3 regions of the Paenibacillus sp. FSL R5-0486 genome follow, and region 1 is predicted to be linked to each of the others. Evidence: a T-box and tRNA genes for the amino acid it is inferred to sense, from the RefSeq annotation. Region 1 holds a T-box; the other regions hold tRNA genes.
What was found. The T-box of region 1 lies ahead of ileS (isoleucine--tRNA ligase). A T-box ahead of a tRNA ligase gene usually reads a tRNA of that ligase, here a tRNA-Ile.
Positions count from the first base shown of each region.

Region 2: it encodes a tRNA-Ile, which carries the amino acid that the T-box ahead of ileS (isoleucine--tRNA ligase) is inferred to sense. The anticodon was not compared.
Region 3: it encodes a tRNA-Ile, which carries the amino acid that the T-box ahead of ileS (isoleucine--tRNA ligase) is inferred to sense. The anticodon was not compared.

Region 1 is NZ_CP150237.1:4,900,942-4,911,051, forward strand. Features, by position in the region: gene MKY01_RS21720 (RluA family pseudouridine synthase) at 1-648, opposite strand, end outside; gene lspA (signal peptidase II) at 632-1,126, opposite strand; gene MKY01_RS21730 (TraR/DksA C4-type zinc finger protein) at 1,348-2,085, shown strand; gene MKY01_RS21735 (DUF5665 domain-containing protein) at 2,124-2,483, opposite strand; gene ileS (isoleucine--tRNA ligase) at 2,649-5,747, opposite strand; T-box leader at 6,087-6,379, opposite strand; gene MKY01_RS21745 (DivIVA domain-containing protein) at 6,437-6,946, opposite strand; gene MKY01_RS21750 (YlmH/Sll1252 family protein) at 7,187-7,969, opposite strand; gene MKY01_RS21755 (YggT family protein) at 8,208-8,477, opposite strand; gene MKY01_RS21760 (cell division protein SepF) at 8,485-8,952, opposite strand; gene MKY01_RS21765 (YggS family pyridoxal phosphate-dependent enzyme) at 8,943-9,644, opposite strand; gene pgeF (peptidoglycan editing factor PgeF) at 9,651-10,110, opposite strand, start outside.
Region 2 is NZ_CP150237.1:317,414-327,523, reverse strand. Features, by position in the region: gene MKY01_RS01515 (CoA-acylating methylmalonate-semialdehyde dehydrogenase) at 1-568, opposite strand, end outside; gene iolC (5-dehydro-2-deoxygluconokinase) at 668-1,678, opposite strand; gene iolE (myo-inosose-2 dehydratase) at 1,890-2,780, opposite strand; gene iolD (3D-(3,5/4)-trihydroxycyclohexane-1,2-dione acylhydrolase (decyclizing)) at 2,834-4,699, opposite strand; tRNA gene MKY01_RS01495 (tRNA-Gly) at 5,095-5,165, opposite strand; tRNA gene MKY01_RS01490 (tRNA-Pro) at 5,176-5,249, opposite strand; tRNA gene MKY01_RS01485 (tRNA-Leu) at 5,257-5,335, opposite strand; tRNA gene MKY01_RS01480 (tRNA-Arg) at 5,353-5,429, opposite strand; tRNA gene MKY01_RS01475 (tRNA-Gly) at 5,437-5,511, opposite strand; tRNA gene MKY01_RS01470 (tRNA-Leu) at 5,522-5,602, opposite strand; tRNA gene MKY01_RS01465 (tRNA-Lys) at 5,609-5,684, opposite strand; tRNA gene MKY01_RS01460 (tRNA-Tyr) at 5,695-5,780, opposite strand; tRNA gene MKY01_RS01455 (tRNA-Thr) at 5,790-5,865, opposite strand; tRNA gene MKY01_RS01450 (tRNA-Phe) at 5,886-5,961, opposite strand; tRNA gene MKY01_RS01445 (tRNA-Asp) at 5,979-6,056, opposite strand; tRNA gene MKY01_RS01440 (tRNA-Met) at 6,084-6,157, opposite strand; tRNA gene MKY01_RS01435 (tRNA-Val) at 6,175-6,250, opposite strand; tRNA gene MKY01_RS01430 (tRNA-Glu) at 6,257-6,328, opposite strand; tRNA gene MKY01_RS01425 (tRNA-Asn) at 6,333-6,408, opposite strand; tRNA gene MKY01_RS01420 (tRNA-Ala) at 6,410-6,485, opposite strand; tRNA gene MKY01_RS01415 (tRNA-Ile) at 6,521-6,594, opposite strand; rRNA gene rrf (5S ribosomal RNA) at 6,633-6,749, opposite strand; rRNA gene MKY01_RS01405 (23S ribosomal RNA) at 6,830-9,755, opposite strand; rRNA gene MKY01_RS01400 (16S ribosomal RNA) at 10,070-10,110, opposite strand, start outside.
Region 3 is NZ_CP150237.1:354,633-364,742, reverse strand. Features, by position in the region: gene MKY01_RS01775 (hypothetical protein) at 1-833, shown strand, start outside; gene MKY01_RS01770 (AraC family transcriptional regulator) at 1,208-2,890, shown strand; gene MKY01_RS01765 (ABC transporter substrate-binding protein) at 2,985-4,034, shown strand; gene MKY01_RS01760 (short chain dehydrogenase) at 4,258-4,863, opposite strand; tRNA gene MKY01_RS01755 (tRNA-Gly) at 5,048-5,118, opposite strand; tRNA gene MKY01_RS01750 (tRNA-Pro) at 5,131-5,204, opposite strand; tRNA gene MKY01_RS01745 (tRNA-Arg) at 5,221-5,297, opposite strand; tRNA gene MKY01_RS01740 (tRNA-Gly) at 5,304-5,378, opposite strand; tRNA gene MKY01_RS01735 (tRNA-Leu) at 5,387-5,473, opposite strand; tRNA gene MKY01_RS01730 (tRNA-Lys) at 5,483-5,558, opposite strand; tRNA gene MKY01_RS01725 (tRNA-Gln) at 5,568-5,642, opposite strand; tRNA gene MKY01_RS01720 (tRNA-His) at 5,654-5,729, opposite strand; tRNA gene MKY01_RS01715 (tRNA-Thr) at 5,827-5,902, opposite strand; tRNA gene MKY01_RS01710 (tRNA-Asp) at 5,926-6,003, opposite strand; tRNA gene MKY01_RS01705 (tRNA-Met) at 6,030-6,103, opposite strand; tRNA gene MKY01_RS01700 (tRNA-Val) at 6,120-6,195, opposite strand; tRNA gene MKY01_RS01695 (tRNA-Glu) at 6,202-6,273, opposite strand; tRNA gene MKY01_RS01690 (tRNA-Ser) at 6,289-6,380, opposite strand; tRNA gene MKY01_RS01685 (tRNA-Asn) at 6,384-6,459, opposite strand; tRNA gene MKY01_RS01680 (tRNA-Ala) at 6,461-6,536, opposite strand; tRNA gene MKY01_RS01675 (tRNA-Ile) at 6,570-6,643, opposite strand; rRNA gene rrf (5S ribosomal RNA) at 6,703-6,819, opposite strand; rRNA gene MKY01_RS01665 (23S ribosomal RNA) at 6,900-9,825, opposite strand.

The DNA.
Region 1 (10,110 bases):
GCGGTCATTGGTATCCCGTCCAATCGGTGCATCAATGGTACCTTGATCATGATTAAGATGACCATGAACAAGCGCAATATACCGTCTATTCACCGTATGTTCCTTCAACTGAGCAGCCAGTGATGCATGAGCACGATCGTTCTTGGCAGCCATGATCAGGCCGGATGTATCCTTATCGATACGATGCACAATACCAGGACGCAACTCCCCATTAATACCCGAGAGGTCTTTGCAGTGATGCATAAGTGCATTAACGAGGGTACCCGACGTGTGTCCTGGTGCCGGATGCACCACAAGACCACGCTGTTTGTTGATCACGATCAGGTCGCTGTCTTCATATACCACTTCCAGCGGAATATCTTCGGCAATGATCTCCACAGCAGCTGGTTCTGGAATCTGTAACTCAACCAGATCCCCTTCGGATAACTTGGCATTGGCTTTGACTACAGCACCATTTACCGTAACCATTCCGTCTCCGATCCACAATTGAACTTGGGAGCGAGATACGTTATCCACGGCTTCCGTAATATATTTGTCAATTCGTTCTTTTTTATGTTCAGCGGCAACGGTCCATTCCATACGTTCATTGCCATTCATTAGTTCTTCGTCGTTAATCTGTTCCTTATTCGGATTACTCATGATGTTCATTCCCTTCAATCTTCGCGGCTGCTTTTTCGCGCCGTCCTTCAAGCAATGTCTCCACTATGATCAACCCTACACCGATGCAGATTGCCGAATCGGCGATGTTAAAAATGGGAAACGTATAACTTCCAAAATTAAGTTGTACAAAATCTACAACTTCTCCGGTCAATGCCCGGTCAAGGAAGTTGCCAATTGCTCCACCAAGCACCAAACTAAGCGCCACAGGCAGCAATTTGTGCGGGGTATCTTTTACCTTTTGCAAATACCAAATCAAGGCAACGACCACAATCAACGTAACCACGATAAAGAACCAACGCTGGTCTTGCAGAATGCCAAATGCTGCTCCTGAGTTACGATGTGATGTGATGACAAAGAAATTGCCAATGACCGGAATTTCTTCTCTGAGTTCCATCCGGGTTGCAATCAGATACTTGGTTCCCTGATCCAATAAAAATACGATAAAAGCGAGGATATAATACACCACGTTTGTTTGTCACTCCGTTCTTGTCTTTTCCAAACGATACCAGGCTTACGCCAGACTTGTTTATTGTAGCACAGCTGTTTGGAAATCGTCCACGACGCGCTACATCGCAATGCTTATGGCAAAAACGATAACATTTCCCTTCTGTAATCTTGCCCTCAATGGCACATCCTACAATAGAGTCAAAATCCGGATTTCAGCATGAAAGCAGAAAGGGGAAAATCATGTCACATTTTACTAACGAACAGCTACAATTTCTACGTTCCCAACTGATGTCCGATAAGCGCGATATTGAACATAGACTTTCGGAAAACGAGCATTATGGCCTTGGAGATTCCCTTAAACTACAGACAGGTGAATTATCACCAATTGATAATCATCCTGGAGACATAGCTACGGAGGTGTATGAACGCGAGAAAGATATTTCCCTACTGGAACATGATGAATTCCAATTGGAACGAATCGATTCTGCACTGCACTCCATCGAAGAAGGACATTACGGTACATGTGCGGTCTGCCAGCAACCCATCCCTTATGAACGCATGGAAGCTGTCCCCTACACCAAATACTGCAAAAAACATCAACCAGAAACCGTTGTCTCTGAGAACCGCCCTGTAGAGGAAGAATTCCTTGCCCCGGCATTTGGTCGAACCAGTCTGGACGAGCATGATGATCAAAATGGCTTCGATGGTGAAGACACCTGGCAGATTGTTGAAAGCTGGGGCACATCGAACTCACCAGCCATGGCTGAAGGACGCGATATCGACAGCTATGATGTTATGGCGATTGAAGCCACCGATGAAGTGGAAGGCTGCGTTGAAGCGTACGAAAGCTTTGTTGCCACGGACATCTATGGTCATGACGTCTCCATCGTGCGCAATCGGCAATATCGCCAGTACCTGGAGAACCGTGAGGGCGAGGGTCTGTTAGAACCGGATATGGAGACGGATGACACGTATTAATTGCATTTTGATATCATTTGCTTTTTTCGCTTAATCGCTTAGTATGTGTTCATATCAAGTTGGCGCTGGACAATGCGCACAATATCAGCGATGTAATCTCCAACAATGGGAAGATTGAGCGCCCCAAGTAGCTGCAAAACGTAAATGATCGTTGCTGCGAAAAAGGTAAACCCAATCGCAATCCCCACACCTCGTGCGGCTCCAGACAACAGGTTAAGTCCAATCAATTTCCATGGTCTGTTCAGCAATTCTGTGTATTGCGCTATTCGTGAACGTTCCAGTTCATTCGCCAGACGGTTCGTCAGGGTATGTAACTCTTCAATTTTGTCATGGGAATTGAAATTATCTGATGTTGATTGTTGTGAAGTGGATGCGGTTTGCTTGTCATGTTCGCTCATGTTTTGGTCAGTTCCTTTGATCAATATAGATTGACTGCACTATAGAATCATTGCCTTATTACCTAAAAAACAAACGAGCCCAGAACCAGGGAATATGTCCCTGCCTCTGCGGCTCGTTTGTTTATACTCTATATTCTGTCCTAATTGAATGGGACATGCTCCGAATTACGCTTCGATGTAAATACCGATCGATTTGCCTCCGGCTTCAACGCGTTCCATGGACTCATTCGAGCCAAATGTAACTTCGGTTACGAGAACATTTTCACGCAACACATCATCAAACGCCTGAATAGCTTCCTGAAGGGATGCATCCACATCCAGTGTCAAACGTACTCTTTTCTCAATCGGCAGGTCCAGACGTTTCCGGGTATCCTGCACAGCACGAACCACTTCACGGACCCAACCTTCCTGTTCCAAGGCTACCGTGATTTCGGTATTCAGCGCAACCGTCAGACCGTAACCTGATGCTGAAGCAAAACCTGATTTGGCCTGTTTATCAACCAATAATTCTTCACTCGTTACTTGCAGCTCTTCGCCTTCCGGTGAAACGATGTTCAGTACACCTTCCGAAACCACTTTACGCGTCTCATCGGCTGACATTCCCTTGAAGAAGTTTTGCAGGAACCCTACGTTTTTACCGTATTTCTTACCTGCAACTTTCAGGTTCAGCTTCAATGTAAAGTCAACGAATTCCGCATCATTATGCTCCGTACGGATTCCTTTTACATTGATCTCTTCTTTGATGATCTCTTCATAACTTGTCAGGTCAAAGCCTTTATCCAGGGAAACGATCAATTCAGACAGCGGCTGACGTGTCTTGATGCCTGTTTCGTTACGAACGTTACGGGCAAGTTCAACCACGCGGCGAGCCGTCTCCATATCCTGTTCCAGTCCTGCATCAATCAGCGCTTCGTTAGCTACCGGATAGTCTTCCATGTGCACACTCTCACCTGTTGCAAGGTTCAAATAGATGTCTTCTGCCAGCATCGGTGTGAACGGAGCAACCAACTTCGCGGTAGTCACCAGTACCTCAGTCAATGTACGGTAAGCGTCCAGTTTATCCTCTGTCAGCCCACTTCCCCAGAACCGGTCACGGGAACGACGGATGTACCAGTTACTCAACTCATCAACAAATGCTTCAATCGCTTTGGAGGAGTTCAGATAATCGTTAACCAGCAATGCTTTTTCTACAACCAGGATCAGACTGTTCAGTCTCGACAGAATCCAGCGATCCAGCTTGTGTGCGGACAGTTGGAACGGGTGCTCCTGTGGATCAAATCCATCAATGGTAGCATAAAGCGTCAGGAATGCATGGGTGTTGACCAGCGTATCCACCATTTTGGATTTTGCTTCGCCTACGATACCTTTGGAGAAACGTTTGCTGTTCCACGGTGCACTGTCAGACAACAAAGCCCAGCGGAATGCATCTGTACCGTATTCTTCAATTACTTCCCAAGGATCGATAACGTTACCTTTGGATTTGGACATCTTCTGTCCGTTCTCGTCAAGAACGTGTCCTGTAGCCATAACCGCTTTGTAAGGCGCTTTGCCTGTCAAAAGGGTGGAAACCGCCAGCAAGCTGTAGAACCAGCCACGTGTCTGGTCAATCCCTTCACAGATCATATCCGCAGGGTACTGCTGTTCGAATACTTCTTTATTTTCAAATGGATAGTGCTGCTGGGCAAACGGCATGGAGCCGCTGTCGAACCAGACATCGATCACTTCCGGTGTACGTTTCATCTCATATTTGCCACAAGAGCTCATGACTTTAACGTCATCCACATATGGTTTATGCAATTCAAGATTCTCTGGCACATCACCTACCGCACGAGCACGCAATTCTGCAATGCTGTGTGGAGCAAATTGTTCGCCAGTCTCCTCGCACACCCAGATGTTCAGCGGAGTTCCCCAATAACGATCACGGCTGATGTTCCAATCCACCAGATCTTCAAGGAATTTCCCAAAGCGACCTTCACGAACGTGACCTGGGTACCAATCCACTTCACTGTTGTTGGCAATCAATTGGTCCTTGATGGCTGTTGTTTGGATAAACCAGCTGTCCATCGCATAGTACAGAAGCGGTGTATCACAACGCCAGCAGAATGGATAGCTGTGCTCATATTTTTCTTTGCTGAACAACCGTCCATGCTCAGACAGATATCGCACGATATCAATATCACAATCCTTCACGAAACGTCCCGCAAAGTCAGTAACCTCAGCGACAAATTTGCCTTCCAAGTCCACCATGTTCACAAAGCTGATCCCATTCTCACGGCATACACGATAGTCATCTTCACCATGGGCAGGAGCCATGTGTACGATACCCGTACCACTTGCATCCGTTACAAAGCCTGCACCCAGAATGATGTTGGCTTTCTCAGCCTGTACGTAGTTGAACGGAGGATCATACGTTTTGCCAACCAGATTGGCACCTTTCAGTGCACCGATGATCTCATACTCACCCTTGGTATCTTTCATCACTTTTTCAACCAGATTGGTTGCCATGATGTACACTTCATCACCTTGACGAACACGGGAGTAGTCCATATCCGGATTCACGGCAAGTGCAACGTGTGAAGGCAGTGTCCAAGGTGTTGTCGTCCAAGCCAGTACAAATTCTCCGCTGTCATTCAGTTTGAATTTCGCTGTAGCACTCAGATCTTTGACGTCTTTGTACCCTTGTGCAACTTCATGGGAACTCAGTGTTGTCTGACAAGAAGGACAATACGGGCTCACACGGTGACCACGATACAACAGGCCTTTCTCATGGATTGTCGCCAGGATGTTCCATACACTCTCGATGTAGTTGTTATCAAGGGTGATATACGGGTTATTCATATCCGTCCAATATCCGATACCTTCTGTCAGATCACGCCATTGTTGCTCGTATTCGAATACGCTCGCTTTACATTCGTTAATGAATTTCTCCACGCCGTAATCTTCGATTTCCCACTTGTGGGAGATACCAAGCTTTTTCTGTACACCCAGTTCTACAGGCAGACCATGTGTATCCCAACCCGCTTTACGAACGACACGGTAACCTTTCATCGTGTTATACCGTCCAACAAAATCCTTGATTACCCGTCCCAGTACGTGACCGATATGCGGTTTTCCGTTCGCTGTAGGCGGCCCTTCATAAAATACGAAGTTTGGTTTTCCCTCCCGGTTTTCGATGGACCTTTTGAATGTATTCTCCGTTTTCCATTTATCTAACACGCGTAATTCTCTGGCACGTGCCTTCTCTTTGACGTCAACTCGTTGCATGATGATTATCTTCCCTTTCTTTGGTTGGATTGTGGACCGTCCACAAAAAGCGTTTCAATCCCCCTAAATCCCCCTTGCCAAGGGGGACCCCATAGGCGCTCCGCCCTCTGGACACCCGGGATGGGTTGTCGTTGGCGGATCGGTGGCGGTTATGGGCGAGGGTTAATGTGCGTAGTGGCGGCCATTTTGGGGCTGTTCCCTGCGTGAACGCCGCATGGCCTTACTGCGAGGCGGGTGTTGCCGGGTGCTTCGCTCTCCCGGCGGGCGGCTCTCTCCTTGAGGTCCCTTCGGGCCTCATGGACGTTCGCCTTTTTTGGACACAAAAAAGCCCCGTCCCTGGAAAGGGACGAGGCTATACTCGCGTTACCACCCTAATTCTGTTCATCACAAACCACATCCAGGCAAGCCTGGGTATGCTCTGTCATCAACAGCGCTTATGCCCCGCTAAACTACTGCAGGGTGCCGTTATAACGTACGGCTTACGGTTCGGCTTACACACGGCAATCATAATCACCGCTTCAGCGTCACTTCTCCGGGGAGATATTCGGCTATAACTCATCCATTGGTTTGCACCAACCACCAACTCTCTGAGGGATGAGATCATAACGTACTGAACCCGTCATGGAATCACTATTCATTATGAATATAGTTATAGCCTCTTTGCAGACAAAAGTCAACCAGGCGACAGACTAATAAATTTCTTTCATCTCCCGCTCACGGTCACGCACTTCCTGCTCCCGGCTCTCCAGCACTTCCCAACCATCCTGAGTCAACAGTTCAAGCTGCGCTTCAACAAGCGTGCGGAAACGGGCACGATAAATCGAGGCCTGCTTTTTCAGTTCTTCCACTTCCAAAGCAATTTTGCGAGATTTGCCCAACGATTCGTTCACGATCCGGTCTGCATTTTTCTCTGCTTCCTTCACGATCAACTGCGCTTCTTTCTTCGCATTACCCTTCACATCATCAGCAGCTTCCTGCGCAATGATAATCGTTTTGCTAAGCGTCTCTTCAATTGTAGAAAAATGATCCAGTTTCTCCTGAACGGACAGCAACTGATTGCTCAGCTCTTTGTTCTCGCGAATGACGCCTTCGTAATCTTTGATGACTTGATCCAGGAATTCATTGACTTCATCCTCGTCATACCCGCGCAAACGTCGGGAAAATTCCTTGTTGTGTATGTCCAGCGGCGTTAATGGCATGCTGTCCACCTCCTGTTAAAGTTCCTTCCCGTCCAGAGAAGGTTTGCAGCATATGGGTACCACCCAAGGGGCCGTATCGTTGATGCCTAACCTTGGCAACGTATACGGAATGCAGGATCAGAATTGCATCCTCCAACGTTCATGCAAAGCTTTGACTTAATGTTTATCGGATACACCGCGTATTTTCTACACCTTTATGATAAACATTTCGACAAGAAAGCGGATTTTCCTGCAACAGACTCAGGCAAATTTGCCGATTTTCACTCGGCAGCGCCCTTTTTTGGTCATCCCATCCTGTTCCATAACCTTGAAACGGCCAAATCCCTGAATGGATACGACATCACCCGCTTTTAGCGATTTGGAGGGATCTTCCTCAACCTTCCAGTTCACACGGCAGCGACCAGCTTTGATTGGCACCAGCACTTTACTGCGACTAAGCCGATACACATCTGCGCAGATTCCATCCAAACGAAGCGAAGCGACCGTAATGTCCATCGTCTCCAGTTTACTCTCTGACCATCGCATCTGATCCAAAGGAAGTAACTCTGTGAACACATGTAACCGATGCACCTGATTCAGTTGAAGCGATAAAAAAGCGCCGGTTTCCGCCGCCACCACTGTATGGCAACCGTCCTCCAGCACTTGGATATCTCCGATCTTTCCACGTTTCATCCCAAGCCCGAGCAGGGAACCCATATAGTCCCCATGCTCCAGCTCCGAGATTTTCTGATCATCAGACGTGATGCTGAGCACCTGCATTCCCATATCCTCATCATCCAGATACATATAATCAGGTGCAACCAGCGCACGCTTGCGTTCAGCAGCCTCGTAACCACCATCCAGACGAATCTGAACGTCGTTACGGCGATTGGCAAGAGTCTGTAATATAAAAACCTGTCTTGGATCAAGAAAGTCAGTTAGCTTCATGTCATGATACTTACCCGCCTGCTCAACCCAATCCGAAGCCTTATCTACAAAATCTCGCTCATCATGGCTAAAATGTTCGTAAATTTCACCGCTCATCTATGTCACCCTACCCTAATAGTCCGTGTTCAAAAAGACCGGTTTTCAGTACCGAGAAGATGGGATAAAGCTAGAGATGGAGTAGCGGAGCGTAGAAAAAACTACGTGAGCAACTACAATGTTTCCGAAGGAAACATACTTCGTAAGCCTCCCGCTTATTTCGGCTGAATTCCATATTCGATGCTGACGATGCCACTAGGCACCCTTCGTAATCAAAAGCGGACTTTTTGAACAACCTCTAATATGCAAAATACCGGAGTATGGAGATTAGCCCATTAAGCGCAAGTTGCAGAACGATCAGCGCCACAATCGGGGAAATATCCAGCACACCGAACAAAGGCGGTATAAATCGGCGAAACGGACTTAGATATGGTTCCACTAATTTGCCCAGCCATTCACCGATAAAGCTTTCCCGTGCGTTGGGAAGCCATGACATCAATATGTAGACGATGACCATGTAAAAGTAAATTTGATATGCAAAACCCAAAATATTAACTAACGACTCCAAAAACGGCTCACCTCATTCTGTTATAATCTTGCTCGCTGTCAGCCAGTATTTCCGTAATTGATCCCTGAATTTCAACCGTATCTGGCGTACAGAGAAAAATGTTTCCGCCGATTTTGGAAATACCGCCACCCAATGCATATACCGTGCCACTCAAAAAATCAATAACACGCAGCGCTTGGTCCTGGCGAATTCGTTGCAGATTCACCACAACGGTACGATGCGAACGCAGATGGTCGGCAATTTCCTGAGCCTCGTCATAAGAACGCGGTTCATACAGGACAACTTTAACATTTTTCTGGGAATGAATGCTCACCACATTATTCCCCCTTTGGTTTCTACGTTTATCGAGACTGGAGGTTTCAGCTTCCTGATGTTCAGCCTCATTTTCCTCCTGCGCAGCCATTCGTTCACGTTCCACAATCTCTTCCTCTTCCTGAAGTCCGAGGAAATTCATAAATTTATTCATTACGCCCATCGTGAACCCTCCTCTTTTCCTACGAGAATCGATCCTAGCCGTACCCAGGTTGCACCTTCTTCAATGGCCACTTCAAAATCATTGGACATCCCCATCGACAGCTCAGTCAATGGCTCTGCTGTAAGGGCTTGTCCATTTAATTGATCTCTCAGCTCACGCAATCCACGAAATACGGGACGCGTCAGCTCCGGATCTTCCTCATGAGGTGCCATAGTCATCAGGCCAACGACCTTGAGATTGTTGAACGAACGAATATCACGCAAAAAAGAACTTGCCTGTTCAGGCTGTAATCCATACTTGCTCTCTTCACCCGAAATATTCACCTGCAAAAACGTTTCCACTTGGATGCCAAGTGAAGCAGCTTTTTTATCCAACTCCTTCGCCAATGACAAACGATCCAGTGAATGGATGTAACGAAACTTGCCAATCACGTCTTTCACCTTGTTTGTCTGCAAATGACCGATAAAATGCCAGGTACCCTGCTGACCAAAAGCTTCCCATTTGGCCTGTGCATCCTGCCACCGATTTTCTCCAATATGCTCAAGACCATGATCCAGCACCGATCCCGTTGTTTCAAGTGAGACATATTTCGTGACCGCAATCACATTCACATCATCACGATGACGGTTACTGCGCCGACATGCATCCTCGATCTTCTGATTTACCTGTTGTATACGCTCCTCCAATGACACAGAGGGTCACCTCTCTTCCAGCCCAATCCAGCTCGCCATCCGCCCTGTAACACCATTTTCCTTCCGATAGGAGAAAAATAGTTCGGGATGACAACTTGTACACCATGTTGTACATTCGATATGATCCGGCATTATTCCTGCTTTCATCATAATGTGTCGATTACATTCTTTCAAGTTTAACATCGTTTTACCGTTATTCACGGCTCGATATGCTTGTTTAGAAGCAGAATCCTCGTATTTATCATTAACCGGGGAATCATCAAACCAAACCCGTACATGCTGCATGACCGCCTCATCCACTTCATAACAGCAATCCCCAATCGACGGACCGATTGCAGCTCGAATGTCCTGCCTACGGCTGCCATACTCCCGTTCCATCGTCTCCACCATGGATACAGCGATACCCGCGACTGTGCCTTTCCAGCCGGCATGAGCAAGACCTACCGCCTGCTGCACAGGGTCATAG
Region 2 (10,110 bases), 2.7 Mb from region 1:
GTGTGCGCTCGGACGGCTTCAGGACAAAGGTGTTACCACACGCAATAGCCAGCGGGAACATCCAGCACGGCACCATCATCGGGAAGTTGAATGGGGTAATCCCCCCAATTACGCCGATTGGGTAGCGGTACATGCCCGACTCCAGTCCTGTCGCGATGTCAGGCAGTTGTTTGCCCATCATCAGATTCGGGGCACCTGCCGCGAACTCGACGCATTCAATGCCACGCAATACCTCGCCGTACGCTTCGGCATAACTTTTACCGTTCTCCAGTGTCACCAGGCGAGCGAGCTCTTCCCAATGTTCAACCAGCAACTGCTGGTAGCGGAACAGAATACGTGCACGGCGCGGAACCGGTGTGCTGCTCCAGGATTTGAACGCTTCTCGTGCTGTCTGAACCGCCAGATCCACGTCCGCTTGTTCGGACAGTGGCACATGTGCAATAACCTCTTCTGTAGCCGGATTCACCACTGGCTCCGTGCGAGTTGACGCTGGGGTTACCCAGGCACCTCCGATCCAGTTTTGTACCATTGTCGCTGTTGCAGACGCTTCAGAAATTCCTTTTCCCATAGCCCTGTCTCCCTTCGCTTATGTGTGATCCCTTATGTTGAACTTATATGATTGATGTTGATCTGTATGAGTGTGTTATTCAAAGTATTGCAACGAGCTTCAAGACACGGTAATCTCGCCCCGATTGCAACGTTCAATGTAGTCATTCACCTGTTCCACCGTTGGCATTGCATCCGAACAGCTGTGGCTTGAAATAACGATACTTGCTGCGCCACTGCCATACGCCATACTGCGCTCAATTGTCCAGCCCTGCATCAATCCATACAGGAACCCAGCCGCGTAAGAGTCGCCTGCGCCGAACGTTTTGACCACTTTTGCCGGATAGCTGTCCGCACGATGGGAAAGCCCTTCACGCGTATAAGCAATGGACCCTTCCTTGCCGTGTTTGATTACTACAATATTCGCCGAGAAATCAAACCATTTCTGTGCAGTTACTTGATCGCTATGATCCGGATTGTGGTCGAATGTCTCCATCATGTCGAACTCTTCACGTGTGCCGAGGATGATATCGCATTTCTCGGCTGCAAGGTTGTAATAGACCGCTGTCTCTTCGTCCGATGTCCATGTGTATGGGCGATAGTCCAGATCAAACACAATAACTGTGCCATGTTTTTTTGCATACGTTAGTGCCTGTAATACGGCTTCACGGGATGGGCTCTGCGCGAGGGCTGTGCCTGAGATTAACAGCACTTTGGAGTCAGCAATCAACTGCTCTTGTACCTCTTGCGCCTGTAATAACAAATCCGCTACATTGTCCCGGTACATCAGGATACTGCAATCCGTTGGGCTTTTGATTTCGGTAAAAGCAAGCCCTGTCACCGCTCCAGTGTCATCTGTAACTAAATTTGATGTGTCGATGCCGTTCTTCTCCAAATAACTCTGGATGAATCTGCCCATCTGGTCACCTGCGATTTTGCCGATAAAAGCCGTCTTCATACCCAGTCTGGACATGCCAATCGTAATATTGGCCGGAGAGCCACCTACATACTTCGTGAACGTCATCGTCTCTTCCATCGGGCGATTGATCTCATTGGCGTTCAAGTCGATGCACAAGCGGCCAATCGCGGTGAAATCCTTCTTCCTGGATACCGGAAAGGATACGTAAGTCATTGCATGTGAGCCCCTTTCTGTAGTGGGATTTTCCATGTTCTATATGGATATCTAGACTAGTTACTCATTCCATCGTAAGAACTCGTAAACGGCTAGAGTAAGTCAGTTTTATTTTCCAATCGTAACTTTATAATCTTGCTGGCCTTCTTCCTTTTTCGCTTCATAGGTGTGGCCTCTGACCGCTGCAATGCTAAACGAATCAGCTGTGTTGCTATAACGACTCCATATACTTCAAAGATCGCTTCGCATACTCATATGGGTTATGAATCGCAGGGTCCTGCTCTCCTTCAAGCATCGCCCAGCCATCGTACCCTCGTGTGATCAGTTCTTGTAGAATTGGTGCAAAATCAATGCATCCATCGCCTGGTACAGTGAACACTCCTCTACGAATACAACCGACAAAGTCAGACTGCTCCGCGCGTGCTTCATCCAGCACATGCGGGCGGATATCTTTCAGATGGATATAGGCGATCCGATCATAATGTTTGCGCAGCAGTTCAAGTGGATCGGCTCCGCCATAGTAGGCATGACCAGTATCATAGAGCAGATACACGAGAGAAGGGTCTGTCAGCTCCATCAGTCGATCAATCTCATCCGGTTGCTCTACCACTGTGCCTCCATGATGATGATACGTAAGCTTCAACCCAAGTTCGCGGGCAATAGCTCCTGCTTCGTTCAATCCTTCAGCGAGGATATGCCATTCAGATTCGCTGAGTCTGAGCACTTCTTTTTCATTCGGTGTCCGTCTTGGATCAAAATGAAGTGACCCGCCTACCTCTGCCGTACTGATTACCTTACTGCCCATGGATTGCAGAAATTCCGCATGTTTGCGATAACTGTCCAGCTCCGACTGACGATATGCCGGGTCGGAGAAAAGTACAGATTTCCACTGGGAGACCAGCTTGATATTCCTTTTGCTCAATTCCTCACGCAATATAGCAGAATCGGTAGGATATTTACGTCCCATCTCTGTACCCGTCAGCCCAAGACGCTGAATGTCATCCAGAATCTGTGCACACGTTGTCGCATCACCATGCTCCTTCACATCTTCACCGACCCAATTGATCGGATGAATCCCAAGCTGGAATGGCAGCTTGCTCATTGCTCCACGTCTCCTTTGTCGTTCAACATTGTGGTTCACTATATTAAACCGGATTAAATCGGTCTTGCTTTGGCACGGTTGGCTTGCATGGTGTGATGAGCCTGAACTACCTTTTCTTCGGCAGATACCTCAGGTACACCCACATTCCACCATGACTCGTATCCACCTGCGTTGGTTCCAGGCACGACCGGAATCTCAATCAACGTACTCACTGTTTCGTTCTTCGCATCTCGGAGTGCTTGTTCCAGCTGTTCTGCTGTCTCCGCTCTATAGGATTTGGCTCCCATGCTTCGGGCGTGTGCAGCAAAGTCCATTGGCATGTAATTCCCCGTCAGTCGTCCACTCTCGGAATCCCGATAACGGAACTCATTGCCAAACCCGTCACTACCATGTTCCCGCTGTAAATTATGAATACATTGGAATCCATTGTTGTTGAATAATAAAATAGTCATCTTCTTCTGTTCCTGCAAACTGGTCACAAACTCCGAATGCAGCATCAGATAACTGCCATCCCCTACCATGGCGTACACTTCACGATCCGGCTCGGCAAGTGCTGCTCCGAACGCTCCACTTACCTCGTACCCCATACAGGAGAATCCATACTCCATGTGGTATGTCTTTGGTACAGACGCACGCCACAGACGATGTAGATCACCCGGCAGACTGCCTGCCGCACACACTATGACGGAAGATGGATCAATGGTCCGGTTAACGATGCCGACTGCCGTAGTCTGTGCCAGCCCTGCTTCATGTTGAGCTGCATACAGCCGATCCACTTCTGCATTCCACTCAGCGCGGAGATCAGCGATTTCAGATGCACCATATGCACTGCGATATCGTCTTTGCTGCAATTCCTTCTGCAAAGCCTGCAATCCTTCGCGTGCATCTGCCAGAATGGCTTCTCCGCCTAACTTGGCGGCATCCATGCTGTTCAAGTTGATGTTGATGAATGACGCTTCCGGATGTTGAAAAGCAGAGCGGGACGCCGTCGTGAAATCCGAGAACCGCGTACCGACGCCGATCACAACGTCTGCTTCTCTCGCCAGCCTATTGGCTGCCAGAGAGCCCGTAACCCCGATGGCCCCCACATTTAGTGGGTGGTCCCAAGAAACTGCGCTCTTGCCCGCCTGCGTCTCGGCGATCGGAATACCAAATACCTCGGCGAACTCCACGAGTTGAACGGACGCCTCAGAGTACAACACACCGCCGCCTGCAACGAGCAGCGGCTTTCTGCCTCGGGCAATCTGCTCCGTTGCCCGTTCAATGGCTGCCTGTACCGGGGGACGACGATCCAGATAATGTACTTTGCGGGCAAAGAAAGATTCCGGGTAATCGTACGCTTCTGCCTGCACATCCTGCGGCAATGCGAGCGTTACTGCTCCCGTCTCTGCTGGATCGGTTAGCACACGCATGGCCTGTGTAACAGCAATCATCAACTGTTCGGGACGAACGATGCGATCCCAGTACTTGCTGACGGCTTTGAATGGATCAGTGGCTGAGATTGTATAATCACTGCTCACTTCCAACTGCTGAAGTACCGGGTCCGGTTCCCGTGTAGCAAAGTTGTCTCCAGGAAGCAATAAAACCGGAATTCGGTTCACCGTTGCAGTAGCTGCCGCCGTAATCATATTCAAAGCACCAGGTCCAATGGATGTAGTACATGCATAGATCTGTCTACGGTTCTTCTGCTTGGCATAAGCCGCTGCCGTATGCACCATTCCTTGTTCGTTCTTGCCTTGCATATACGTCAGGCTTCCCGGACTGCGCTCCAGCGCTTCTCCAATGCCTGTTACATTGCCATGTCCAAAAATACCGATGATTCCCTTCACAAACTTGGTTTCCACCCCGTCAACCGAGATATATTGCTGATCCAGGTATCGAAGCAGTGCCTGAGCCATCGTTAATCGAATTGTTTTCATGAGTTTGATCGCCGTCCTTTCCTTTACGGGTTAAGCGCTTAATCTAAGTTAAGTTTAAGCGCCTTACCCCTAAAGGTTAAGCGCTTAATTGATATGGTATTACAGGTTAATGATTTACGCAAGCTATTTTTGTAAGCGTTTTTATAAATTGTGATAAAGAAAAGATATTCTTGTGTTCAAACATGTGTTAGACCTTCTCTATTTGAACACTTCCACAATGACTAAGGACAGACTTAAAAGAGAGGGGAATATATCGTGAGGATGGGATACATGTTGGTACATGCTAATCAGCTATATAATCCATGATCTTCGTATACAATCATGGTCAATATGCCTGTGAATGCAGAAAAAAAGAAAGAGACGGTGAGTACCGTCTCTTTCTTTTTCAATATATAAGCGGGTGATGGGAATCGAACCCACGCTATTAGCTTGGAAGGCTAAAGTTCTACCATTGAACTACACCCGCATAAAAAAAATCGGGATGACACGATTTGAACATGCGACCCCCTGGTCCCAAACCAGGTGCTCTACCAAGCTGAGCTACATCCCGTTATCTATACCGGCGAGAGGACTCGAACCTCCACGGTTTCCCACTCGATTTTGAGTCGAGCGCGTCTGCCATTCCGCCACGCCGGCAAAATATGAAGTTATAATGGCGCGCCCTGAGAGATTCGAACTCCCGGCCTTTTGATTCGTAGTCAAACGCTCTATCCAGCTGAGCTAAGGGCGCAAAATATTGGAGCGGAAGACGGGAATCGAACCCGCGACCCTCGCCTTGGCAAGGCGATGCTCTACCGCTGAGCCACTTCCGCAAATAAAGGATGCGCGTGGAGGGACTTGAACCCCCACGTCAAAGACGCTAGATCCTAAGTCTAGTGCGTCTGCCAATTCCGCCACACGCGCATATAATGGTGAGTCATGAAGGGCTCGAACCTTCGACACCCTGATTAAAAGTCAGGTGCTCTACCAACTGAGCTAATGACTCATAGAAAAACTGGTGGAGGATGATGGATTCGAACCACCGAACCCGTACGGGAGCAGATTTACAGTCTGATGCGTTTGGCCGCTTCGCTAATCCTCCAGGATTACATGGTGCCGGCGAGAGGACTTGAACCCCCAACCTACTGATTACAAGTCAGTTGCTCTACCAGTTGAGCTACACCGGCGTATTACATGGTGTTATAAATGGTGGCTCGGGACGGAATCGAACCGCCGACACGAGGATTTTCAGTCCTCTGCTCTACCGACTGAGCTACCGAGCCTTACTAGAATAAAAAAATGGCGGAACCGACGGGATTCGAACCCGCGATCTCCTGCGTGACAGGCAGGCATGTTAGGCCAACTACACCACGGTTCCAGATCACTTTCTCAAAGGAAAGTATAATTGCGGGGGCAGGATTTGAACCTGCGGCCTTCGGGTTATGAGCCCGACGAGCTACCGGGCTGCTCCACCCCGCGTCGTTATAAAGTTTATATGGTGGAGGCTGAGGGGATCGAACCCCCGACCCTCTGCTTGTAAGGCAGATGCTCTCCCAGCTGAGCTAAGCCTCCATAATATGACCCGTAGGGGATTCGAACCCCTGTTACCTCCGTGAAAGGGAGGTGTCTTAACCCCTTGACCAACGGGCCTTACTGGCTCCCCGAACAGGGCTCGAACCTGTGACAACTCGATTAACAGTCGAGTGCTCTACCAACTGAGCTATCAGGGAATGGTGGAGCCAAGCGGGATCGAACCGCTGACCTCCTGCTTGCAAGGCAGGCGCTCTCCCAGCTGAGCTATGGCCCCATACTCTGGTGTATTTCATTGTTGTGGTCTTGCTATGGGCCCTGGTGGACTCGAACCACCGACCTCACCCTTATCAGAGGTGCGCTCTAACCAACTGAGCTAAGGGCCCTTATCAATTTTCGAAAAAAAATACCCCAATGGGGTTTCGCTTGGCGGCGTCCTACTCTCCCAGGACCCTGCGGTCCAAGTACCATCGGCGCTAGAGGGCTTAACGGTCGTGTTCGGGATGGGTACGTGTGGAACCCCTCCGCCATCGCCACCAAACGCATAGCATAGCTTACATTTCAGAGTGTTGTTCTCTGAAAACTAGATTCGAAACGAAACATGCGAATTATCACTTGCTATTGGATAAGCCCTCGACCGATTAGTACTGGTCAGCTCCATGCATTGCTGCACTTCCACCCCCAGCCTATCTACCTCGTCGTCTTCAAGGGGTCTTACATACTGGGAAATCTCATCTTGAGGGGGGCTTCACGCTTAGATGCTTTCAGCGTTTATCCCGTCCGTACATAGCTACCCAGCGGTGCTCCTGGCGGAACAACTGGTACACCAGCGGTACGTCCATCCCGGTCCTCTCGTACTAAGGACAGCTCCTCTCAAATTTCCTACGCCCACGACAGATAGGGACCGAACTGTCTCACGACGTTCTGAACCCAGCTCGCGTACCGCTTTAATGGGCGAACAGCCCAACCCTTGGGACCTACTTCAGCCCCAGGATGCGATGAGCCGACATCGAGGTGCCAAACCTCCCCGTCGATGTGGACTCTTGGGGGAGATAAGCCTGTTATCCCCAGGGTAGCTTTTATCCGTTGAGCGATGGCCCTTCCATGCGGTACCACCGGATCACTAAGCCCGACTTTCGTCCCTGCTCGACTTGTAGGTCTCGCAGTCAAGCTCCCTTATGCCTTTGCACTCTTCGAATGATTTCCAACCATTCTGAGGGAACCTTTGGGCGCCTCCGTTACTCTTTAGGAGGCGACCGCCCCAGTCAAACTGCCCACCTGACACTGTCCCCGCACCGGATTACGGTACCAGGTTAGAACCTAGATACGATCAGGGTGGTATCCCAACGTTGCCTCCACACAAGCTGGCGCTCATGCTTCAAAGGCTCCCACCTATCCTGTACAGATCGTACCCAAATTCAATATCAAGCTGCAGTAAAGCTCCATGGGGTCTTTCCGTCTTGTCGCGGGTAACCTGCATCTTCACAGGTATTAAAATTTCACCGGATCTCTCGTTGAGACAGCGCCCAAGTCGTTACGCCATTCGTGCGGGTCAGAATTTACCTGACAAGGAATTTCGCTACCTTAGGACCGTTATAGTTACGGCCGCCGTTTACTGGGGCTTCGGTTCACAGCTTCGGATTGCTCCTAACCACTCCCCTTAACCTTCCAGCACCGGGCAGGCGTCAGCCCGTATACTTCGCCTTACGGCTTCGCACAGACCTGTGTTTTTGCTAAACAGTCGCTTGGGCCTTTTCACTGCGGCCCCCTCGTGCTATTCACACTACCGGGGCACCCCTTCTCCCGAAGTTACGGGGTCATTTTGCCGAGTTCCTTAACGAGAGTTCTTCCGCGCGCCTTAGAATACTCTTCTCGCCTACCTGTGTCGGTTTGCGGTACGGGCACCATCACCTGGCTAGAGGCTTTTCTTGGCAGTGTGAGATCATGACCTTCGCTACTATAATTTTCGCTCCCCATCACAGCTCAGCCTTACAATGTGCGGATTTGCCTACACATCAGCCTCACTGCTTAGACGGACATCCATCAGTCCGCGTCACTACCCTACTGCGTCCCCCCATTGCTCATAACGGCTTACGGTGGTACAGGAATTTCGACCTGTTGTCCTTCGACTACGCCTTTCGGCCTCGCCTTAGGTCCCGACTTACCCTGAGCGGACGAGCCTTCCTCAGGAACCCTTAGGCTTTCGGCGGATCAGATTCTCACTGATCTTTTCGTTACTCATACCGGCATTCTCACTTGTATAATGTCCAGCGCTCCTTACGGTACACCTTCAACCCTTATACAACGCTCCCCTACCCCTGATGCAAAGCATCAAGCCATAGCTTCGGTGGTGTGTTTAGCCCCGTTACATTTTCGGCGCAGAGTCACTCGACCAGTGAGCTATTACGCACTCTTTCAATGATGGCTGCTTCTAAGCCAACATCCTGGTTGTCTGTGCAACTCCACATCCTTTCCCACTTAACACACACTTGGGGACCTTAGCTGATGGTCTGGGCTGTTTCCCTTTTGACAATGGATCTTAGCACTCACTGTCTGACTCCCGGAAGTAAGTCTATGGCATTCGGAGTTTGACTGAGCTTGGTAACCCTTGCGGGCCCCGCACCCAATCAGTGCTCTACCTCCACGACTCTGTTTTCCGAGGCTAGCCCTAAAGCTATTTCGGGGAGAACCAGCTATCTCCGAGTTCGATTGGAATTTCTCCGCTACCCCCACCTCATCCCCGCATTTTTCAACATGCGTGGGTTCGGGCCTCCAGTGCGTGTTACCGCACCTTCACCCTGGACAGGGGTAGATCACCCGGTTTCGGGTCTACGTCCACGTACTAAGTCGCCCTATTCAGACTCGCTTTCGCTGCGGCTCCGGCTCTTCACCTTAACCTTGCACGGGAACGTAACTCGCCGGTTCATTCTACAAAAGGCACGCCATCACCCCTAAAACGGGCTCTGACTTTTTGTAAGCACACGGTTTCAGGTTCTATTTCACTCCCCTTCCGGGGTGCTTTTCACCTTTCCCTCACGGTACTGCTTCACTATCGGTCGCTAGGAAGTATTTAGCCTTGGCAGATGGTCCTGCCGGATTCATACGGGGTTTCACGTGCCCCGCACTACTCGGGATCCGTCTCGGAGGGAACAGACTTTCAACTACAGGGCTTTTACCTTCTTTGGCGGGCCTTTCCAGACCTCTTCGCTTAACCGGTTCCTTTGTAACTCCATGTGAGACGTCCCACAACCCCAAAGAGCAAGCTCTTTGGTTTGGGCTTCTCCGCGTTCGCTCGCCGCTACTGACGGAATCACTATTGTTTTCTCTTCCTCAGGGTACTTAGATGTTTCAGTTCCCCTGGTATGCCTCTGCATAACCTATGTATTCAGTTATGAGTAACTGGAAATTACCCCAGCTGGGTTTCCCCATTCGGACACCCCCGGATCAAAGCTTGCTTACAGCTCCCCGAGGCAGTTTCGTTGTTCGCCACGTCCTTCATCGGCTCCTAGCGCCTAGGCATCCTCCGTGTGCTCTTAGTAGCTTAACCATTTTGTTCCGGTTTCGGCCGCTCGCTTCCCTTGTTTTGCTTGCGCAAAGCCAAAAGTCGCTCTCACCCGATACCATCACAAAAGCAATTTGACTACCGTTTTTATTGAAACTTGTTTAACACAAGTTCAGCTAAAAAGGAATGTTCTAATTCGCGTTTGTTTCGTTTCGATATCTAGTTTTCAAAGAACAAGCTCCATGCAAAAGCAAGCTGTTTGAGAGTTTGAGCTCTCAAAACTGAGCAACGAGTGAGTAGTTTGTGCAGATCTAGTCTGCTATTTGAATGTTTCCGTTGCAGGAAACGATTCTCCATAGAAAGGAGGTGATCCAGCCGCACCTTCCGATACGGCTACCTT
Region 3 (10,110 bases), 2.7 Mb from region 1:
CATTGATGCTGAGCATCGTAACATTGGGAAGTGGAATGACATTTCTGGGAGCACCCCAGGCTTCAGCTGCTGCCAATGCCGTTCCTGCTTATGAAGTAAAGTTTCTGGCCAAGCCGGAACTTGTATTGAATACAGATGGGACACCACGCAGTGAAGTGATCCAGACACTCGGCCTAAATTCCACGCCAAGAAATATTAACGTAGAGTACTTCGACACCAATGCTCTCGGATTGGATCAACAAGGATGGAACGTTCGTTTTCGCAAAAAGGATGACAAGAATAACTACGAATTGACTTATAAAAAACGCTACCCTGTAATCAATGGCGACATCAACGCAGCGCTGACTCTGGCTAACCAAGAGGGATTTGATAAATCGGATGATAACTACGAGGCTGAGATTGATTGGGGATACGGCAAACAGACGCTGAGCTTCTCCAACACCAAAAAAGTCGATACCAAAGCGACAGGAGTCCAACTTCCTTCGCAGCAAGAAGCCTTGAACATGTTACTGGACAAGCTTCCGGGCAAATTGAAAAACTGGTCTGCCTCCAACTGGGGCAAGCAGCAATTGACTCAATCCCGTGCATATGGTCCAATCACATTCCAACGATATGAAGGTACATGGAGTGGTCAAGAGCTTACACTCGAAGTATGGCCGATCCGTGACGCAGCAGGTACAGGTATTGAGAATATCGTAGAGGTTTCTTTCAAAACCGATGATGCTGTAGCCGTATCCGGACTCCGTACCCAACTGCTGCAATTACTGGAGAACAACAACTGGCTGATTCCTGCAGATGGCTTGAAAACACAGACGATTCTGGAAAGATACTAATCGCAAGCTCTAATTAAAAAGACAAGTTCCTCTTCCTGCGGACATCGTAGGAGAGGGGCTTGTCTTTTTTTGCGTAGTGAATTAAATGATCTGTTATTTAAGTAATTCTACGATTAACATCAGTTAAGATTTTCACTAATTATTCGCTCAACGGTTTAGATGATGGGAACTATGTATTGGCTATTTTCCAACTCGGTAACCTATTTCAATTCAAGTTATAGTGGAAAGTTACGCGGTTCAATGATTAGAATTCGCTATTTCATTTTCATATTATCATATGGACTTCTTATTTGAATGACAATATGCGATAATTGATAATTATTCTCAAATACATCATATGTAATGTTACTATTGCAAGTTAAGGAGGGATTCTGGTGACTTTGCAAGTCTTTCCACTGATATCTAACGGTGACCATACCCGTGACCTATATGCAAGATTCAAGACATCCGAAGTTCTCGATCAAGCGTCTTTTCTTGCCCCATTCGTATTAGCGGACTCACATCTTCTGCTCATCTGTACTGGCGGTGAAGCCGATATCCGTATTGGGCATAGGCTGAATCATGCCACACTCGGCAAGATGTATCTGATCCTGCCAGGAACAGCGATAGAATATACAACGGATGAGGTTCATCCTTTACAGGGCATCGCGATATATTTTGATATGTTGAAGCCTCTCTCCGACATCAATAAAGCTACTTCCGGATCTACTGTAATGGAGGTATACCAAAAAGGGTTACTTCGTTCGGCTTATGCCGATGAGTTACCGCATGAACTTTTTCAGGAATGTACCAAAATTGCTTCACAGCTCCATGAGTGTATCTCTGTACCTCAAGAAAATCGTCCATTTCGCATTCAGACTTTGATGCATGAATTGTTAACCCATGTGTATGCTCCTCCCAAAGAAAGTGCAATAGGAGATTCCGAACACACCTCTGCTTTGGATCAAACGCTTGAACTTATTGAGCTTGGATATGCTGAGCATCTTTCTCGGGAAGTTCTTGCCGGAGTGGCAGGCATGAGTGTATGGCACTATTCGCGGGTATTCAAAAACCGCACTGGCATCAGTCCCATGGAATACGTGAATAACATCCGCATGGACCGAGCCAAAGAGATGTTGCTCGTCCCCGGCCAAACCATCAAACATATCGCCTCACAGGTTGGTTTTCAGGACGAGTTTTACTTTAGTCGCAAATTCAAAAAATATGTTGGCGTGTCTCCCTCTACCTATCAACGGCAGAAACGCAGTAAAATTGCCACTCTCTCCTTCGGAACCACTGGCCATCTGCTGGCATTACAGATCATCCCCCATGCGGCATTGATCGATAACCGACGGGATCAACACAGGAATCTTTTTTTCTCCAATATCCCTTATCATCTGGGGCGTAGCAAACGAATGAATCCTCATATCTGGCAAACCAACGTTGAGTTGTTGATGCAAGCGAGCCCTGACCTCATACTCTGTAATGAGTACGAAGCCCATACGTTAAAAAGAACGCTGCAGCGAATTGCGCCTACCATCGTTATCCCATGGAAAGGATTGAGCTGGCGGGAACACTTCATACAAGTTGCCTCCATTGTGGGACAGCAACAAGATGCTCAGCAATGGTTGGAGCAGTACGATGACAAGGTAATCCAAGCCAAAGAGCAACTTACTCATTTAATCGGTAAGGACACGGTCTCCATTATTCATATCATGATGGGTCATCTGTTAATCTACGGGCGACGCAATGGGGGCGCTGTTCTATATAACGACCTGGGCGTGTCCCCTTCACACGATCTGCTTCCAGGGCAAGTCTATCGTGCATTGGATGAACAGGAGTTGCCTCAAATGGTTGGAGATCGCATGTTACTGATTGTGGACCAGGACTCAGAATCCCAGCAACGTTGGCATAAACTACAACATACTCAGCAATGGCAAGATTTGATGCCTGTGCAGAACCAACATGTATATCTGCTAGATGAAATGCCGTGGTTGGATTATTCACCATATGCTCATGATCAGATCATCGATGAAACCCTGAAACTTTTTGGTGGAACTCAGCACATTAATCCATGACCGGATAGCACAGAAGGCTATGTCTCCCCCAACATGAGACCGCTACAATATAAAGTGTACTGAGAATCAATATCATTAGAAACACAGGGGGATTATGATGTACAAACAGCAATATGTCAAAATAACGGGGATCCTGTTCATACTCGCGATGTTACTTGTTGCGTGTGGACAGACACCTGCAAGCACTTCGCAGCCATCTGCAGATGGCGTAAAATCAGCTGCGGGGACAGATGGGGACTCATCCACTGAATCAGCTACTAAGACCGTGGAGAGCGCCAGTGGCAGCAAAGAAATCCCGGCACATCCCGAACGGATTGTGTCCATTAATATGGAGGACATTCTCCTCTCCTTGGAGGTACCACTGGTACTTGCTACACCTATTGGTCGGCAAGATTACCTGAATGAGCAACTTGAAGCTCAAGGCGTGGATGTCGAACCCATCAATGAAAGTGTCAATTTTGAAGCTGTAGTCAGCGCCAATCCGGACCTCATTATTGCCAATGCCAGTTTGGATGCCAAAATTCTCGAACAACTCGAGAAGATCGCGCCTACGATCACTTATGATCGCCGTAATTGGCAGGAATCTATCGTGCAGGTAGCTACTGCGCTAGATATTGAAGAGCGGGCTGAACAGCTTTTACAAAAAAATAAAGACCAAGTAACTGAATCTCAGAAGCTCGCAGCCGATATCACCAAGACCAAACCTACAGCTGCATTCCTGCGCCTCGAAGAGAAGGATATGCGTTTGTTCTTCTCTTCCATTCCATCCACGCCATTTCCAGCTTCCAGTTATGTAGGAGCGGGTTATGAGGTTGGATTCACTCCCGATGCTCTCGTTACCAAACTCGAGGCAGAGAACCCGGATCGGATGAATGCCAGTATCTCGGTAGAACTTTTGCCTGAAATCAAAGCAGACTATCTGTTTATCGTGTCCATTAGCTCAGATGGGTCAGCTGAAGCGTTGCAAAAAACAAAAGATGAACTCAATGAAATCCAGCAACTCCAAGTATGGAAAAGCCTACCCGCTGTTCAAAATGGTCATGTCTATGTCCTCAATGCTAAGAAATGGCTCATTGACGGCCCTATTGCCGAATCGCTCAAACGTAATGAGATGCTCGAAGTTCTTGGACTACCTGCTCCATAATAGTAAACATACTTCTGTTTCATCCACAACAAACAAAAGGAGATCTACCGAAAATCCGGTGAATCTCCTTTTGTTTTAATATTTCAAATGGCCTCATTCAGTTCTGTTTCATGAAAAATCATTCTACATGCTTAACAGCTAAATGTATTTCATGTACACCTTTCTCATCCTGCAATTAATTAGGGATAGGTAATCATCAAAATCATATATAACTTTCCGGCTTTTAATATATTTTAAAATTTTGGGCTGTTTCAATCCCAAGTGCACTCTGGATAAACGTATTAGCCACTTTCTCTACAGGTACAGGATTAAATCCAATAAAGAAATCCTTATATTTTTCCGCAGACTCTACAAACAGATTAGGACTAACCGAATTCAAACGAATGCCTCTTGGTAACTCAAACGCTGCCGCTTTGGCAAACGAATCAATAGCCCCATTGACCATAGCACTTGATGCACCTTGCTCAATAGGGTGGTCTTGTATAATGCCACTGACCAGCGTGAAACTCCCCTTGTCGTTAATATAGTGCTGTCCAATCAATACGATATTGACCTGTCCAAGCAGTTTACCCTGCACACTAATCATATTGTTCTCAGGTGTCAGTTCTTCGAGTTTCGCATAATGGGTCTGGCCCGCCGCCACAATGACGTAATCAATATTTCTCACCGTTTCGAAGAGGGTTGTAATACTCTCTGTCGACGTCATATCCACCTGAACATCCCCGGATTGTCTACCTGCTGTAATAACCTCAACGGAATAATCTTTCAGTTTCGCAACAACGGCTTTACCTAATGTTCCGTTTCCACCAATGACCAGAGCTCTTTTCATTACTGTTTGTCCTCCTTTATAAATAAATACGGTTAATCAGATACGAATTGTTCTATTTATTTAAACAAAGATTCCATCCTTAATCAAATGACAATTGACCCTATTTTAAATAAATTACACTTATTCTTTTTAACACAAAAAAAGCCTTTGCTATAAGCAAAGGCTCTTCTATATGTTACTAAGAAGCGGGTGATGGGAATCGAACCCACGCTATTAGCTTGGAAGGCTAAAGTTCTACCATTGAACTACACCCGCAAATAAAAAAAATCGGGATGACACGATTTGAACATGCGACCCCCTGGTCCCAAACCAGGTGCTCTACCAAGCTGAGCTACATCCCGATACTTATGAGAATAATGGCGCGCCCTGAGAGATTCGAACTCCCGGCCTTTTGATTCGTAGTCAAACGCTCTATCCAGCTGAGCTAAGGGCGCAAATATTGGAGCGGAAGACGGGAATCGAACCCGCGACCCTCGCCTTGGCAAGGCGATGCTCTACCGCTGAGCCACTTCCGCAAAACATATGGTGCGGTCGAGAGGACTCGAACCTCCACGGGGGTTAGCCCACACGGACCTGAACCGTGCGCGTCTGCCAATTCCGCCACGACCGCAAAATATAATGGTGAGTCATGAAGGGCTCGAACCTTCGACACCCTGATTAAAAGTCAGGTGCTCTACCAACTGAGCTAATGACTCGTAATGAAATGGCTGGGGATATAGGATTTGAACCTATGCATGACGGAGTCAAAGTCCGTTGCCTTACCGCTTGGCTAATCCCCATTAAAAAATCATGGGGCGATCGAGGGGAATTGAACCCCCGAATGCCGGATCCACAAACCGGTGCGTTAACCACTTCGCCACGACCGCCATAGAGTAAGCCATTCATCCACTAAGAGAATCTTAGTATTAACAATTTTACTTGTAATATACATTCTATCACAAATTCAGATGTAAATACTAAAAATGGTGCCGGCGAGAGGACTTGAACCCCCAACCTACTGATTACAAGTCAGTTGCTCTACCAGTTGAGCTACACCGGCACGGTGTATATTTAATTAAAAAATGGCGGAACCGACGGGATTCGAACCCGCGATCTCCTGCGTGACAGGCAGGCATGTTAGGCCAACTACACCACGGTTCCAGATCACTTTCTCAAGGAAAGTATAATTGCGGGGGCAGGATTTGAACCTGCGGCCTTCGGGTTATGAGCCCGACGAGCTACCGGGCTGCTCCACCCCGCGTCGTTATAAAGTTATATGGTGGAGGCTGAGGGGATCGAACCCCCGACCCTCTGCTTGTAAGGCAGATGCTCTCCCAGCTGAGCTAAGCCTCCATAATATGACCCGTAGGGGATTCGAACCCCTGTTACCTCCGTGAAAGGGAGGTGTCTTAACCCCTTGACCAACGGGCCTTGCTAAAAAATATCTGGCGGAGAGAGAGGGATTCGAACCCTCGAGACGCTTGTGACGCCTACACGATTTCCAATCGTGCTCCTTCGGCCAGCTCGGACACCTCTCCATATGGCTCCCCGAACAGGGCTCGAACCTGTGACAACTCGATTAACAGTCGAGTGCTCTACCAACTGAGCTATCAGGGAATGGTGGAGCCAAGCGGGATCGAACCGCTGACCTCCTGCTTGCAAGGCAGGCGCTCTCCCAGCTGAGCTATGGCCCCATACACTGTGTATTTCTTGTTGTGGTCTTGCTATGGGCCCTGGTGGACTCGAACCACCGGCCTCACCCTTATCAGAGGTGCGCTCTAACCAACTGAGCTAAGGGCCCTAATATATATCCCTTATTCCTTGGCAAGGGGGGCAAAAAAAATACCCCAAAGGGAAATCGCTTGGCGGCGTCCTACTCTCCCAGGACCCTGCGGTCCAAGTACCATCGGCGCTAGAGGGCTTAACGGTCGTGTTCGGGATGGGTACGTGTGGAACCCCTCCGCCATCGCCACCAAACGCATAGCTTAGCTTACATTTCAGAGATCGTTCTCTGAAAACTAGATTCGAAACGAAACATGCGAATTACAACTTGCTAATTGGATAAGCCCTCGACCGATTAGTACTGGTCAGCTCCATGCATTGCTGCACTTCCACCCCCAGCCTATCTACCTCGTCGTCTTCAAGGGGTCTTACATACTGGGAAATCTCATCTTGAGGGGGGCTTCACGCTTAGATGCTTTCAGCGTTTATCCCGTCCGTACATAGCTACCCAGCGGTGCTCCTGGCGGAACAACTGGTACACCAGCGGTACGTCCATCCCGGTCCTCTCGTACTAAGGACAGCTCCTCTCAAATTTCCTACGCCCACGACAGATAGGGACCGAACTGTCTCACGACGTTCTGAACCCAGCTCGCGTACCGCTTTAATGGGCGAACAGCCCAACCCTTGGGACCTACTTCAGCCCCAGGATGCGATGAGCCGACATCGAGGTGCCAAACCTCCCCGTCGATGTGGACTCTTGGGGGAGATAAGCCTGTTATCCCCAGGGTAGCTTTTATCCGTTGAGCGATGGCCCTTCCATGCGGTACCACCGGATCACTAAGCCCGACTTTCGTCCCTGCTCGACTTGTAGGTCTCGCAGTCAAGCTCCCTTATGCCTTTGCACTCTTCGAATGATTTCCAACCATTCTGAGGGAACCTTTGGGCGCCTCCGTTACTCTTTAGGAGGCGACCGCCCCAGTCAAACTGCCCACCTGACACTGTCCCCGCACCGGATTACGGTACCAGGTTAGAACCTAGATACGATCAGGGTGGTATCCCAACGTTGCCTCCATGCAAGCTGGCGCTCACACTTCAAAGGCTCCCACCTATCCTGTACAGATCGTACCCAAATTCAATATCAAGCTGCAGTAAAGCTCCATGGGGTCTTTCCGTCTTGTCGCGGGTAACCTGCATCTTCACAGGTATTAAAATTTCACCGGATCTCTCGTTGAGACAGCGCCCAAGTCGTTACGCCATTCGTGCGGGTCAGAATTTACCTGACAAGGAATTTCGCTACCTTAGGACCGTTATAGTTACGGCCGCCGTTTACTGGGGCTTCGGTTCACAGCTTCGGATTGCTCCTAACCACTCCCCTTAACCTTCCAGCACCGGGCAGGCGTCAGCCCGTATACTTCGCCTTACGGCTTCGCACAGACCTGTGTTTTTGCTAAACAGTCGCTTGGGCCTTTTCACTGCGGCCCCCTCGTGCTATTCACACTACCGGGGCACCCCTTCTCCCGAAGTTACGGGGTCATTTTGCCGAGTTCCTTAACGAGAGTTCTTCCGCGCGCCTTAGAATACTCTTCTCGCCTACCTGTGTCGGTTTGCGGTACGGGCACCATCACCTGGCTAGAGGCTTTTCTTGGCAGTGTGAGATCATGACCTTCGCTACTATAATTTTCGCTCCCCATCACAGCTCAGCCTTACAATGTGCGGATTTGCCTACACATCAGCCTTACTGCTTAGACGGACATCCATCAGTCCGCGTCACTACCCTACTGCGTCCCCCCATTGCTCATAACGGCTTACGGTGGTACAGGAATTTCGACCTGTTGTCCTTCGACTACGCCTTTCGGCCTCGCCTTAGGTCCCGACTTACCCTGAGCGGACGAGCCTTCCTCAGGAACCCTTAGGCTTTCGGCGGATCAGATTCTCACTGATCTTTTCGTTACTCATACCGGCATTCTCACTTGTATAATGTCCAGCGCTCCTTACGGTACACCTTCAACCCTTATACAACGCTCCCCTACCCCTGATGCAAAGCATCAAGCCATAGCTTCGGTGGTGTGTTTAGCCCCGTTACATTTTCGGCGCAGAGTCACTCGACCAGTGAGCTATTACGCACTCTTTCAATGATGGCTGCTTCTAAGCCAACATCCTGGTTGTCTGTGCAACTCCACATCCTTTCCCACTTAACACACACTTGGGGACCTTAGCTGATGGTCTGGGCTGTTTCCCTTTTGACAATGGATCTTAGCACTCACTGTCTGACTCCCGGAAGTAAGTCTATGGCATTCGGAGTTTGACTGAGCTTGGTAACCCTTGCGGGCCCCGCACCCAATCAGTGCTCTACCTCCACGACTCTGTTTTCCGAGGCTAGCCCTAAAGCTATTTCGGGGAGAACCAGCTATCTCCGAGTTCGATTGGAATTTCTCCGCTACCCCCACCTCATCCCCGCATTTTTCAACATGCGTGGGTTCGGGCCTCCAGTGCGTGTTACCGCACCTTCACCCTGGACAGGGGTAGATCACCCGGTTTCGGGTCTACGTCCACGTACTAAGTCGCCCTATTCAGACTCGCTTTCGCTGCGGCTCCGGCTCTTCACCTTAACCTTGCACGGGAACGTAACTCGCCGGTTCATTCTACAAAAGGCACGCCATCACCCCTAAAACGGGCTCTGACTTTTTGTAAGCACACGGTTTCAGGTTCTATTTCACTCCCCTTCCGGGGTGCTTTTCACCTTTCCCTCACGGTACTGCTTCACTATCGGTCGCTAGGAAGTATTTAGCCTTGGCAGATGGTCCTGCCGGATTCATACGGGGTTTCACGTGCCCCGCACTACTCGGGATCCGTCTCGGAGGGAACAGACTTTCAACTACAGGGCTTTTACCTTCTTTGGCGGGCCTTTCCAGACCTCTTCGCTTAACCGGTTCCTTTGTAACTCCATGTGAGACGTCCCACAACCCCAAAGAGCAAGCTCTCTGGTTTGGGCTTCTCCGCGTTCGCTCGCCGCTACTGACGGAATCACTATTGTTTTCTCTTCCTCAGGGTACTTAGATGTTTCAGTTCCCCTGGTATGCCTCTACATAACCTATGTATTCAGTTATGAGTAACTGGAAATTACCCCAGCTGGGTTTCCCCATTCGGACACCCCCGGATCAAAGCTTGCTTACAGCTCCCCGAGGCAGTTTCGTTGTTCGCCACGTCCTTCATCGGCTCCTAGCGCCTAGGCATCCTCCGTGTGCTCTTAGTAGCTTAACCATTTTGTTCCGGTTTCGGTCGCTCGCTTCCCTTGTTTTGCTTGCGCAAAGCCAAAAGTCGCTCTCACCCGATACCCTCACAAAAGCAATTTAACTACCTTTATACACTTGACTTGTTTGCACAAGTTCAGCTTAAAGGAATGTTCTAATTCGCGTTTGTTTCGTTTCGATATCTAGTTTTCAAAGAACAAGCTCCATGCAAAAGCAAGCTGTTTGAGAGTTTGAGCTCTCAAAACTGAGCAACGAGTGAGTGTTTTGCAACTAAGCTGCGTATTTGAATGTTTCC